2 regions of the Paenalcaligenes sp. Me52 genome follow, and region 2 is predicted to be linked to the other one. Evidence: predicted binding sites of a transcription regulator. Region 2 holds the regulator's gene; the other holds the start of a gene.
What was found. Region 2 encodes FNR, which switches genes on or off when oxygen is low (the NO sensors DNR and NnrR bind a similar motif). Its sites were predicted from a motif close to TTGATNNNNATCAA; they were not measured.

Region 1: azu (azurin) is a predicted target of FNR. The motif match lies at 2,911-2,924, and genes of this name have one in related genera.

Annotation. Positions count from the first base shown of each region.
Region 1 covers NZ_JBKQFO010000001.1:808,684-815,162, forward strand. The annotation lists gene nhaA (Na+/H+ antiporter NhaA) at 1-1,022, shown strand, start outside; gene ACLO87_RS03765 (thioredoxin family protein) at 1,019-1,378, shown strand; gene hpaI (4-hydroxy-2-oxoheptanedioate aldolase) at 1,480-2,283, shown strand; gene azu (azurin) at 2,352-2,801, opposite strand; gene ACLO87_RS03780 (winged helix-turn-helix transcriptional regulator) at 2,971-3,438, opposite strand; gene ACLO87_RS03785 (D-amino acid dehydrogenase) at 3,568-4,827, shown strand; gene alr (alanine racemase) at 4,834-5,898, shown strand; gene ACLO87_RS03795 (metallophosphoesterase) at 5,912-6,479, shown strand, end outside.
Region 2 covers NZ_JBKQFO010000001.1:2,213,417-2,219,895, forward strand. The annotation lists gene clpB (ATP-dependent chaperone ClpB) at 2-2,596, opposite strand; gene fnr (fumarate/nitrate reduction transcriptional regulator Fnr) at 2,930-3,655, shown strand; gene ACLO87_RS10455 (hypothetical protein) at 3,760-3,993, opposite strand; gene ccoG (cytochrome c oxidase accessory protein CcoG) at 4,018-5,526, opposite strand; gene ccoP (cytochrome-c oxidase, cbb3-type subunit III) at 5,563-6,471, opposite strand; gene ACLO87_RS10470 (cbb3-type cytochrome oxidase subunit 3) at 6,464-6,479, opposite strand, start outside.

The DNA of each region.
Region 1 (6,479 bases), 1.4 Mb from region 2:
CGATGCTGCCTATTGCAGCCGCTTTTGGTGGTGTGGCTGCACCGGCCTTGATTTATGTGGCGTTCAATAGCCAATCCCCGCAGAGTCACGGTTGGGCTGTGCCTACCGCGACAGACATTGCTTTTGCGGTAGGGGTGTTGGCCTTGTTGGGGCGTTCCATTCCTTCTAATATCCGCGTGTTTTTGCTGGCGTTGGCCATCATTGATGACATCGTTGCGGTACTGATTATTGCTTTCTTCTATTCCGGCGGTTTGGATTACAGCGGCTTTTTGGTGGTAGCGCTGGGTATAGCGATGGTATTAGGGTTACAGCACGTTGGTATTGGTAGTGCCTATGCCTACGTGATTCCAGGGTTAATTATTTGGGGCGGTGTGCTGATGACAGGCGCGCACCCTACCTTGGCGGGTGTGGTGTTGGGCTTGATGACTCCCGTACTGCCTAGCCGTCGTCTTGAGCGTCCTATGCAAACCTTAGAGCGTGTGGTGCAAGACCTGCGTAAACGTAGAGACTCTGTTGAACCCGAAGAACTTGCTCATGCATTGAGCGATGTACGCCGTGCACAACGCGATATGCTGGCACCTGTGACTCGCGTGCAAATGGCGTTGCACACATGGGTAGCGTTTGGGGTGATGCCACTGTTTGCATTGGCTAATGCGGGTGTGAGCTTTGATGGTATAGACCTAAGCCAAGATGGCGCAAACTGGGTGATGGTTGGGGTGATAGCCGCCTTGGTGCTGGGTAAACCTATAGGCATCATGGGTGTGAGCTGGCTGATGGTGGCATTGAAGCTCTGTAAGCTGCCTGAAGGCGTGAGCTGGTCTGGTATTGCATTGATTGGCTTGCTGGCAGGTATTGGTTTTACGATGTCCATCTTTATCGCTATGCTGGCGTTTGTAGATGAAAGCTTACTGGGTGCCGCCAAGTTGGGTGTGCTGACCGCTTCACTGTTGGCTGCCATCTTGGGCTTAAGTATGGGGGCTGTCGTTGTGCGTAGTGTTAAACGTAATGCCGCTCAGGCATGACGCCTACGTCTTCTAGTTCTACACAACAGGGTTGGCATGCGCTAACCCTGGATAATTTCTCACAAACAGTTATGCAGGCTGAGCTTGCCGTGGTGTATTTTTCTGCACCGTGGTGTCAGCCTTGTCATCAATTACGCCCAGCGGTGCAAGCCTTTGCACAGCAACATCCTGAGCTTGCTTATTACGGCGAGGTGGATGTGTCAGCGTCTTCGGCGATTAGCCAACGTTATGGCATACGTTCTGTGCCAGTAATTGTGGTGTTTAAGCAGGGCAGTGTAGTGGCTCAATTGCCGGGGCAAGTGGCAGTACTGCCAGAGTTAGCGCGTCTTTTACACGAGCAACGTCATACGTTGTAGTTTTTCGTGCTGGTCATCCAAAAACATTGCACTATGCAGGCGATAAGCACAGTGTAGTGTGCTACCTTACTTCAATGGTTTTTTCTTTCTAAGGTTGAAGTATGGATCTCCCCGTCAATACGTTTAAACAGCGTCTACGTACTGAACAACAAGTGGGTGTGTGGGTAGGTTTACCCAATAGCACTGCAGCAGAAATTGCCGCAACCGCTGGCTTTGATTGGTTGGTGTTGGATGGCGAGCATGCCCCTAATGATGTGCGCTCCTTATTGCCATTGCTGCAGGCGGTTGCTCCTTATGATTCTCACCCTGTGATACGTCCGCCGGTAGGCGATGTGGCGTTGATTAAGCAGATGTTGGATATTGGCGTGCAAACCTTGCTAGTGCCTATGGTAGATACACCAGAGCAGGCAACTTTAATGGCGCAAGCCATGCGCTATCCACCGCAAGGTATACGCGGTGTTGGTGCGGCATTGGCACGTGCTTCCCGCTGGAATGCCATTGAAAACTACGCTGAGCTAGCCAATGATCAAATGTGTTTGTTGGTGCAGGTAGAAAGCCTAGAAGGGCTGAAAAACATAGAAGCGATTGCGGCGGTAGAAGGCGTAGACGGTATCTTCATTGGCCCTGCTGATTTATCAGCCGCTATGGGGCACTTAGGGAACCCTGGTCACCCAGATGTGCAAGAAGCGATTGATACAGCTATTGCACGTATTAAAGGTGCGGGGAAAGCCGCTGGTATTTTGTCAGTGAGCGAAGAGTACGCTCAACACTATCTAGACTTAGGTTGTGAGTTTGTAGCAGTAGGCTTAGATACGTCAGTGCTGGCTTCTGGTTTGCGCAGCATGGCAGCTCGCTACAAAGGTGGCGCAGCTGTGACTAAAACAGCTTCTGGCCCCGGTTACTAATACGTCATTAGCAGACACAAAAAAGCGCCGCAATTGCGGCGCTTTTGGCATGCAAGAGACTAGGCGAATTATTCGCTCAGTTTCAGTGCGCCTTTCATCATAGCCCAGTGGCCAGGGAAAGAGCAGAAGAATGTGTAGTCTTCGCCAGCAGCCAGTTTAGCTACGTCGAACGTTACGGATGTGGTCTCGCCACCACCCACTACGTCTGTGTGAGCGATAACGCGCTCGTCACCAGCTTTAACGTAGTTGTTGTCGATACCTGCTGACATGCCTTCAGTGGCTGCAGCTTGGAAATCGGCTGTTTTTGTCAGTACCCAGTTGTGGCCCATTGCTGCTTTAGGCATGGAACCAACGTGTTTCAGGTTTACGGTGAACTCGGTGCAGGTTTTATCTACAACGATTTCCTGCATGTTGAACTGCATGGCATCATTGCCTTCAATAGTGATGTCACATTGTGCAGCGTAAACAGGCAAACTAGCAGCGGTCAACAAAGCTGCAGCAATATATTTGATAGACATAAGTCACAATCTCCATGCTTAAAACAAGAAAAAGGCAGACGCAAAATGGCGTGTACCATGTCATGAAATCAGATAGAGCTATTGAAACACGCTCTTCCCTCAAGTGTAATTGACAGCGGTCAATGATCAATACAGAAGCCAACTATATTTAAGGGGTTTTTAATAGGTTTTACCGATCAAGGTTCAACCAAAGGCTTTCTTTTACTTCTTCCATGACCACGTGGCTTTGCGATTCTGCCGCGACAGGCAAGCGTTTTAGTATATCACCGAGTAAACGACGGTACTCACGCATGCCGCTGAGTCTGGCTTTAATTAGATAGTCAAAACTTCCAGAAACTAAATGGCATTCTTGTACATCAGGAATCAAAGAAAGTTCTTGTTTTACTTTATCAAAAATTTCTTCTGATTTAGACGCTAATTTAATTTCTACAAATACCAACATGGGCTTATCTAAGGCCGCAGCAGACAGTTTGGCGTGGTAGCCGGTGATGATTTTATCGCGCTCCATGCGCTTCACACGCTCGGTACAGGGCGAAGGCGACAGGCCTACTCGCTCTGCTAGTTCCGTCATGGGAATACGGCCCTCACGCTGCAGTATATGCAGGATTTTTTTATCGATTCTGTCTAACTGGTGCATTTCACTTTTAAAGAAGAATGGTGTGATTTTTTATAGTGATTAACACTGCTTTAAGGCTAAATTTTAGCCGTATTAACTATAAGTCATTACTTAAAATAGTAAAAATACTTATAGATGGTGGAGATAGTAATGAATGTCATTGTTTTGGGTGGTGGCGTGGTGGGTGTCACCAGCGCCTACTACTTGCGTCAGGCCGGAATGGAGGTGACGCTGATAGACAGGCAGCCAGGGGTGGCGGATGAAACCAGTTTTGCCAATGCGGGCCAAGTGTCTCCCGGTTATTCCACACCGTGGGCAGCGCCGGGTATTCCTACCAAAGCGCTGAAGTGGTTATTTCAAAAGCATGCACCGTTGGCCATACGTGTAGATGGCAGCTTGTTCCAACTACGTTGGATGCTGCAAATGTTGCGTAACTGTTCACCAGAGCGTTACAGCGTGAATAAAGAACGCATGATGCGTGTGGCGGAGTACAGCCGTGATTGCCTGCAACAATTACGTGTTGATACCAATATTCAGTATGAGCAACGTACGGGGGGCACAATACAGCTGTTCCGTACACAAGCGCAATTGGACGGTGTGCAAAGTGATATCACGGTATTAGAGCAATGTGGTGTGCCGTACCAGTTGCTAGACAGAGAAGGGCTGTGCCAGTACGAACCTGCGTTGGCACAGGCCAAAGAAAAACTCACCGGTGGTTTGCGCTTACCTAACGATGAAACGGGTGACTGTCACCTATTCACCCAAGCACTGGCTGAGAAAGCGCGTGCATTGGGTGTGGAATTCTTACTTGGGCAAAGCATGGATGGCTTTGTGATTGAGCAAGGGCAAATCGCTGGTGTGCGGGTAGGCGGCAAGGTGCTGAAGGCTGATAAATACGTTTTGGCCTTTGGTAGCTACTCACGGCAGACCTTGCAGCAGTTGGATATAGACCTACCCGTGTATCCCGTCAAGGGCTATTCCTTGACTGTGCCATTAGTGAATCCTGCCTTAGCACCACAGTCCACAGTGTTGGATGAAAGTTATAAAATTGCGCTAACGCGCTTTGATCAACGCATACGTGTAGGTGGCATGGCCGAACTGGCAGGCTACAACACACGGCTAGATCTGCGCCGACGAGCCACGTTGGAATTGGTGGTCAATGAGTTGTTCCCAGGAGGCGATGTGCCTAAAGCCACATTCTGGACAGGGCTGCGACCCATGACGCCAGACAGTACTCCTATCATAGGAGCAACGCGTTACCCTAATCTGTATTTGAATACTGGTCACGGCACTTTGGGCTGGACCATGGCATGCGGATCAGGCAAGCTTATTGCCGACCTGATTGCAGGCCAGAAGCCGGAAATCCCTACGGATGGTTTGGCGATTAACCGCTATCACACTTCTGTCTGATTCATTATGACTCGTCCTTCTCAAGCAATTATTGATTTGGGCGCTTTGCGCCATAACTACCTGCTGGCTCGCTGCTTGCAGGATGGTCCTACGCTGGCTGTATTAAAAGCCAATGCTTACGGTCACGGTTCGGTAGAGTGTGCCCGCGCATTAGCCGATATAGCCGATGGGTTTGCCGTCGCTTTTCTAGCCGAGGCACTGACACTGCGCGAGGCGGGTATTACCCAGCCCATCGTGTTGTTGGAAGGTGTTTTTCATGCCGATGAACTAGAGCTGGTACAGGCCCATCAATTGTGGACTGTGGTACATCACGAAGCCCAAGTACGCATGATCGAGCAGTTGGGTGATGTGCATGGATTACGCGTGTGGCTGAAAGTGGATAGCGGCATGCATCGCGTGGGGTTCAGACCAGACATGGTGGCGGATATTTATAAGCGTTTGCTGGTGACGGGCAAAGTGATGGACATCACGTTCATGACGCACTTTGCACGGGCGGATGAACCCGATAGCGGAACTACAGAAACACAGTTGGCTGTATTTGAAGCGGCAGTGGAGGGCTTGGCGGGCGGACGCAGTATTTGCAATTCAGCAGGGATATTGGAATGGCCTGAAGCCAGACAAGGTTGGGGGCGTGCCGGTATTTTGCTGTACGGTGCTGACCCTACGCCTTTTGAACACGAGCTGCAGCCTGTTATGAGCTTACAGAGTGAAGTGTTTGCTGTTCGTACCTTATTACCCGGCGAGGCCTTGGGCTATGGCGGTACGTTTGTGGCAGAAGAACTAGTACGCGTGGGGTTGGTCGCTGTAGGCTATGCCGATGGCTATCCACGCCGAGCACCCAATGGCACGCCTGTCAGTATTGATGGTCAACCATCACGACTGATAGGGCGTGTATCGATGGATATGTTAACCGTCGATCTGACCCATTTGCCGGACGCAGGCATAGGCAGTAAGGTGGAGCTTTGGGGTAAGCAAGTGGATGTGAATGCCGTGGCAAATGCAGCAGGTACCATCTCTTACGAGCTGATGTGTAATGTGAAACGTGTGCCGCTGGTGTACCAATCCGAATAGGAAGTGTTGTAACGTGATTCTGAATGCTGCAGGTCTGATTGGGCTGTATTTACTTTGGCGCTACGTGTGGAGACTCAAGTTGGCATGGCCATGGCGAGTGCTACTTAGCGCCGTGCCTGTACTGATAGTCTTGCAGCATAGGATTGTGAAATATCTATTTGGTGGCAGCATTGCATCCCCTGAAATTGCGCCTCAAGCGCTGTGGGTTTTAGGTGCTTGTTTAGGTGCCGTCATTTTATTTGCATGTTTCTTGCTGCTGCGTGATGTAGTGGGGTTGTTGCTGTTTGTGGTGTCGCGTTCTAAAGGACGAGCACTATGGCGTAGCATGCCAGTGGCACATGGCTTAGGCGTGTTAGCGTGTGTGCTGGCGGTGATTGGGGTATGGCAGGCGGTGAGTGTGCCGCAGGTAAAACGCTTAGAAATTACCATTCCCGGTTTGGCTAAAGAGTTCGATGGCTACAAGGTAGTGCATCTGACAGACTTGCACTTAAGCAAGTTGTTGCAAGGGCCGTGGGCGCAGCAGGTGGTAGAGCGCACGAATGCATTGTCACCGGATTTGATCGTGATTTCGGGTGATTTGA
Region 2 (6,479 bases):
CTTATGCTTTGCTAGCTTTCTGGTCGAACACAAAACTGCCGTCACGCCAGTCTACAGGTACTACATCGTCCTCACCGAACTGGCCTTCCAGAATCAGTTTGGCCACAGGGTTTTCGATGTTTTGCTGTATAGCGCGTTTCAATGGCCTTGCACCAAACAACGGATCGAAACCAACTTTTGCCACTTCAGCCAATGCAGCATCACTAACCTCTAACTGCATGCCTCTGTCAGCCAAACGTTGTGCCAAACGTTGCAACTGAATTTTGGCAATAGATTGAATCTGTGCCTCGCCCAGTGCATGGAACACCACAACTTCGTCAATACGGTTCAAGAACTCAGGACGGAAGGAAAGTTTTACTTCTTCCCATACGGCTGATTTCACTTTCTCGTACGGCTCGCCAACCATTTCCTGGATGTGATGAGCACCCAAGTTGGATGTCATGATTACCACGGTATTACGGAAATCAACCGTTCTACCTTGACCATCAGTCAGACGACCATCATCCAATACCTGCAGCAAGATGTTAAATACATCTGGGTGTGCTTTTTCTACCTCATCCAGCAAAATCACACTATACGGTTTACGACGCACGGCTTCGGTCAAATAACCGCCCTGCTCGTAGCCCACATAGCCCGGAGGCGCACCGATCAATCTGGCTACCGAGTGTTTCTCCATGAACTCTGACATATCAATACGAATCAAATGATCTTCAGAGTCAAACAAGAATGCAGCCAAGGCTTTAGTCAGCTCGGTTTTACCCACGCCGGTAGGCCCTAAGAACAAGAACGAACCATAAGGCTTAGATGGATCAGCCAAACCTGCACGTGAACGTCGGATCGCATCCGCAACCAACGACACAGCTTCGTTCTGACCTACCACACGCTCTTCAAGGTGCTGTTCCATGTTTAGCAGTTTTTCACGCTCACCTTGCATCATGCGAGACACAGGAATACCAGTTGCACGTGACACCACTTCTGCAATTTCCTCAGTACCTACCTGAGTACGTAACAGCTTAGGCTTGTCTTCCAGCTTGTCTTTAGACTGCTCAGCAGTAGCCAAACGTCCTTCCAACTCTGGCAACTTGCCATACTGCAGTTCAGCCAATTTATCGAACTGACCTTTACGTTGCAGTTCAGCCATTTCCGCTTTGAGCTGCTCAATTTCTTCCTTGATAGACTGCGTACCTTGTACAGCAGCTTTCTCAGCTTTCCAGACTTCCTCAAAATCGTTGTACTCGCGTTGTAGACGCTCCAACTCTTCTTCAATGGTGGCCAAACGACGCTGTGACGCATCATCTGTTTCTTTACGCACGGCTTCACGCTCAATTTTGAGCTGAATCATGCGGCGATCTAGCCTATCCATGACTTCAGGTTTGGAGTCAATCTCCATACGAATACGGGCAGCAGCTTCGTCGATCAAGTCAATCGCTTTATCCGGCAAAAATCTGTCGGTAATGTAGCGGTTAGACAGCTCGGCAGCAGCCACAATTGCCGGGTCGGTAATCGCCACACCGTGGTGCAGCTCATAGCGCTCACGCAAACCACGCAGAATCGCAATGGTAGATTCCACATCTGGCTCATCCACCAGCACTTTCTGGAAACGGCGCTCTAACGCAGCATCTTTCTCTATGTACTGACGGTATTCGTCCAGCGTGGTTGCACCAATACAGTGCAGTTCACCGCGGGCCAATGCTGGTTTCAGCATATTACCGGCATCCATCGCACCTTCGGCTTTACCAGCGCCAACCATGGTATGGATTTCATCAATAAAGAGAATGGTTTTACCTGCGTCTTGAGACAGCTCTTTCAGGACTGCTTTCAGACGCTCTTCAAACTCACCACGGTATTTAGCACCCGCCAAGAGCGCGGCCAAGTCCAACACCAACACACGTTTGTTTTTTAGGTTCTCAGGTACTTCATTATTCACAATACGCTGAGCCAGCCCTTCCACAATCGCGGTTTTACCCACACCTGGCTCACCAATCAGTACAGGGTTGTTTTTGGTCCTACGTTGCAAGATCTGTATAGAGCGACGAATCTCATCATCTCTACCAATCACAGGGTCTAATTTGCCCAAGCGAGCTCGCTCAGTCAGGTCAGTGGTGTATTTGGACAACGCTTCTCTATTAGCGTCACCCTCTGCATCACTTACCGACTCACCACCTCGCACAGCATCAATCGCTGCTGCTAGTGCTTGTTCATTTAGTCCTGTCTCTTTTAATAAACGGCCTGCCTGCCCTTTATCTCGGCTTAATACCAACAAAAACAATTCACTGGCAATATAAGTATCACCACGCGAGGTTGCTTCTTTTTCTGTTAATGCCAACGCGCTTTGCAGCTCGCGACTAATATTTAAATTCACATCCCCCGATGAAATCTGAGGTAATGCATCAATTGCCTTTTTAACTTCGGCTTGTAAACGTGGCACGGCCACACCCGCACGCGCCAATAGACTGCCTGCTCCGGAATCCACGTCAGCCAACAATGCGGCCAATACGTGCACAGGTTCCAGATAAGAATTGCCCTGTTGCAATGCCAAACTTTGTGCATCAGCCAAAGCTTGTTGAAACTTTGTCGTTAATTTATCAATTCGCATGTTGCCTTACTCTAGGTAATGTGCAGAATCTTGCGATGAGTATTCACAGACTGCACCAGATTAATTTCGCTTGACTTATAGATGATGACATCTGGTCAAACTTCAAGAGCCTGTTAAAATCATTTATGTGATTATTTGCATTTTCTTACATTTATTGCAACTTACTAAAATAAAAGAAAAAGCAAAATCCTTGATGTTTCAAAAAGAGCTTTTAAATACGCTAGAATACTGAGTATGGCACTTCACTCCGAAGTGCAACTTTTATGCTGCGCTTGAAAATAAGCTCTAACCATGGTCCTTGTACCTAACTGTTTTCAACCGTAGCCGCTTTCTATGCAAAAACGAATCTCTGTCAGTCACGATGCTATACGTTGCTCATCCTGCATGCTGAATGAAATCTGCTTGCCGCTGGGGATGTCCAACCACGACCTGCAGAAGCTGGATGATCTGGTCAAGGAACGTATACGTCTGAGCAAAGGCTCTTTCCTGTTCCACCTTGATGATGAAGTTGATGCCATCTATGCATTACGCACTGGCAGCATCAAGACACAACTGGAAGACGCCTCCGGCCAAGTACAGATCACTGGCTTCTTGCTACCAGGCGAGATCATCGGCATGGACGGATTATTGAATAATCGCCATGTCTCTCACTCTATCGCACTGGAAGACAGTGAAGTCTGTGTGATGCCGTTGAACGAGCTAGATAAGCTGTCATTACAGTTACCTATCTTGCAACAACAACTGCGTCGCCTGATGAGCAAGGAAATCAACCGCTCTCATACTCTAATCATGAACTTGGGTGCGTTACGCTCTGAACAGCGTCTCGCTGCTTTCTTGATCAACCTGTCCCAGCGTTTATCTACCTTGGGTTACTCTCCTTATCAGTTCATTTTGCGCATGAGCCGTGAGGAAATCGGTAACTTTTTGGGCCTGACACTGGAAACCGTTAGCCGCCTGTTCTCGCGCTTTGCTCGCGAAGGTTTGCTGCGTATACAACAACGCGAAGTCATGATTCTAGACCTACCTGCTCTGCAAGCCATGGCTGGAGTGGACTGCTAAACCGTAGCCCTCTACTCAAGCCTCGCTACACCGCAACGCTTAAGCATCATAAAAAATCCCACGTCACAACGTGGGATTTTTTATTGCTACATAGTCGTTTGGCCTTATTCAGCCTCTACCACTACAGGTGTCTCCGGTGCCTTGTCTCGCGTTACGACCAAGCCACGCTTCTGACCACCATCGTTAATGGTTTCACTAACCCCTGTAGGTTGCAGCACCAAGGCGATGGTCACAGCACAACCAACCATAGCCAAGAATGGGCCTGCCATAAGGATCCACGGCCAAGGCTCTTTAAACCATGGCTGCGTATCCAAATCCTGATCTATTGCATTTGACATGATGGGTCCTTTATCGTGTGCGCCCTAGCGAGGCACATAAAAACGTGTTTTCTCACTGATGAGCTCTTCACCAGACTCAGCGCTACCAGGTTTACGGGCAGTAATCACTATATCGTGCATACCCTCTTTCAAACCCGCCTCCACAGGAACTTGTACGTGCACAGGAATCAGTTCGTTCGTTGCTGCTGGCACGACGATTTCTGCACTGCCACCGCTCACTGTACTAATGGTGATACCAGGGAAACCTTCCGCACCCAACTCGATGCGCATAGGCTGTTCTGATTTGTTCATCATTTGCAGTCTATAAATGTTCTCTATATGACCGCCCGGAACTTCGCGCCCCATTACACCCCGATCTCGGATCACATCCATGTGTAGATCATTACGGGCCATCAGCGAGTAAATCGCTGCCACAGTAATAAGACTCAGAATTGCAATATACACCAAGATACGTGGCCTAAACATATGCCTACGCACTTGATCCTGGCTTAAGCGCTCGGTAATAGCACGGCCAGAGGTGTAACGGATTAACCCTTTAGGGTAATCCAGTTTTTCCATCACATCGTCACAGGCATCGACACAGGCTCCGCAACCAATACACATATATTGCAGCCCTTCTCGAATGTCGATACCGGTCGGACAGACCTGCACACAGAGGGTACAGTCTACACAGTCCCCTAAGCCTGCTTCTTTGTGATCCACTTTCTTGGAACGCTTACCACGAGGTTCACCACGCACGTGGTCATAACTCACCACAAAGGTGTCGTCATCCACCATCACACTTTGGAAGCGTGCATACGGGCACATGTACTTACAGATAGCCTCGCGCAGGAAGCCAGCGTTACCCCACGTAGCAAAGCCGTAGAACAACAACCAGAACCACTGCCATGGGCCTAACGTGAAATCGAGAATCTGTGCACCAAGCTCACGGATAGGAGCGAAGTAACCGATAAATGTAAAACCTGTCCAGAGAGCAATCACAATCCACAAGAAGTGTTTTGTAGCTTTGAGACGCAGCTTTTTAGCACTCCAAGGAGCTTCATCCAGACGGATGCGAGCCATACGGTCGCCTTCCACCTTGCGTTCAACCCACATGAAAATTTCGGTATATACCGTTTGCGGACAGGCGTAACCACAGAAGAGACGCCCCGCCATCGCTGTAAAGAGAAACAGCGAGAATGCCGACAAAATCAGCAGCACAGTCAGATAAATAATATCTTGTGGCCACATCACGATGCCGAACATGTAGAACTTCCTCGTACCCAGATCAAACAATACGGCTTGGCGTTCATTCCACTGCAACCAAGGCAGACCGTAATAAATAATCTGGGTGAGGAATACCAGGGCGATTCGCCAGTTGGCGAACACCCCTTTTACTGATCTAGCGTAGATCTTCTTATTGACGTCGTCGATCTTAACAGCATGAGCGGACGCCTTAGCTGTCACCGGTTTGGGGGAACCAGGTGGCCGCCATTCCGGTACCTGCTCTGTATTACCTTCGTCTGGTTGACGATGGGGAGCGTCACTACTCATGCTACACCTCAACTTACAATAATCACATCACAATGCTTACTTAGCATTGCTGTTGCTCAGACCCCAAACCCAACCAGCCAACAAGCGAATTTGCTCTTCGGTCAGGCGGTTTTTCTGGGCTGGCATCTGGTTATCACGACCGTTCAAGATACCTTCAACAATCACGGCTTCCGAACTGCCATACAGCCAGTTACCGCTAGTCAGGTCAGGAGCACCCAACAATTGATTGCCTTTAGCATCGGCACCGTGACATGCAAAACATGTTTGTTCAAACAGTTTTTTGCCGGACGGTACACGTGATTGGTCATGAGCCAAGCTGTTCAAGGAACGCACGTACTGAGCTATGTCGGATGCTTCACCTGGGGTCAACACACCTTTGTGTGCTGTCATGATGCCGCGTCTACCTTCAGTAATAGTGTGCAGAATATCCTCAGGCTTACCACCCCACATCCAAGAGCTGTCTGTCAGGTTAGGGAAGCTTGGGCTACCTTGAGCATCGGAACCGTGACACTGAGCACAGTTGTTCAAGAACAAACGTTGGCCAATAGCACGAGCCTCTGCATCGTCAGCGATTTCATTCAAGGGCATTTCACGGAAACGAGCGTACGTTGGTGCTAAACGCTCGTTAATTTGCTCTTGCTGTGCTTGCACTTCTTTGGCGGACGAGTAACTCAACATCCCCTGATAACTACCCAGACCTGGGTACATAATCAGGTAGCCTAGTGCAAAAATACACAGTAATACGTACATAACGGTCCACCAGCGTGGCACGTTAGTATTGAGCTCCGTGATATTGCCGTCCCACACATGGGACGACTCTTGCTCTTCCATGGAAGGAGACAGCCAGGCACGCTGAGTCCACAACAACCATAGACAGAAGGCAATGCCCAACAGAGCAATAGCGGAGATATAAATCCCCCAGCCTAGATTAAAAAAATCACTCATTCGAACCT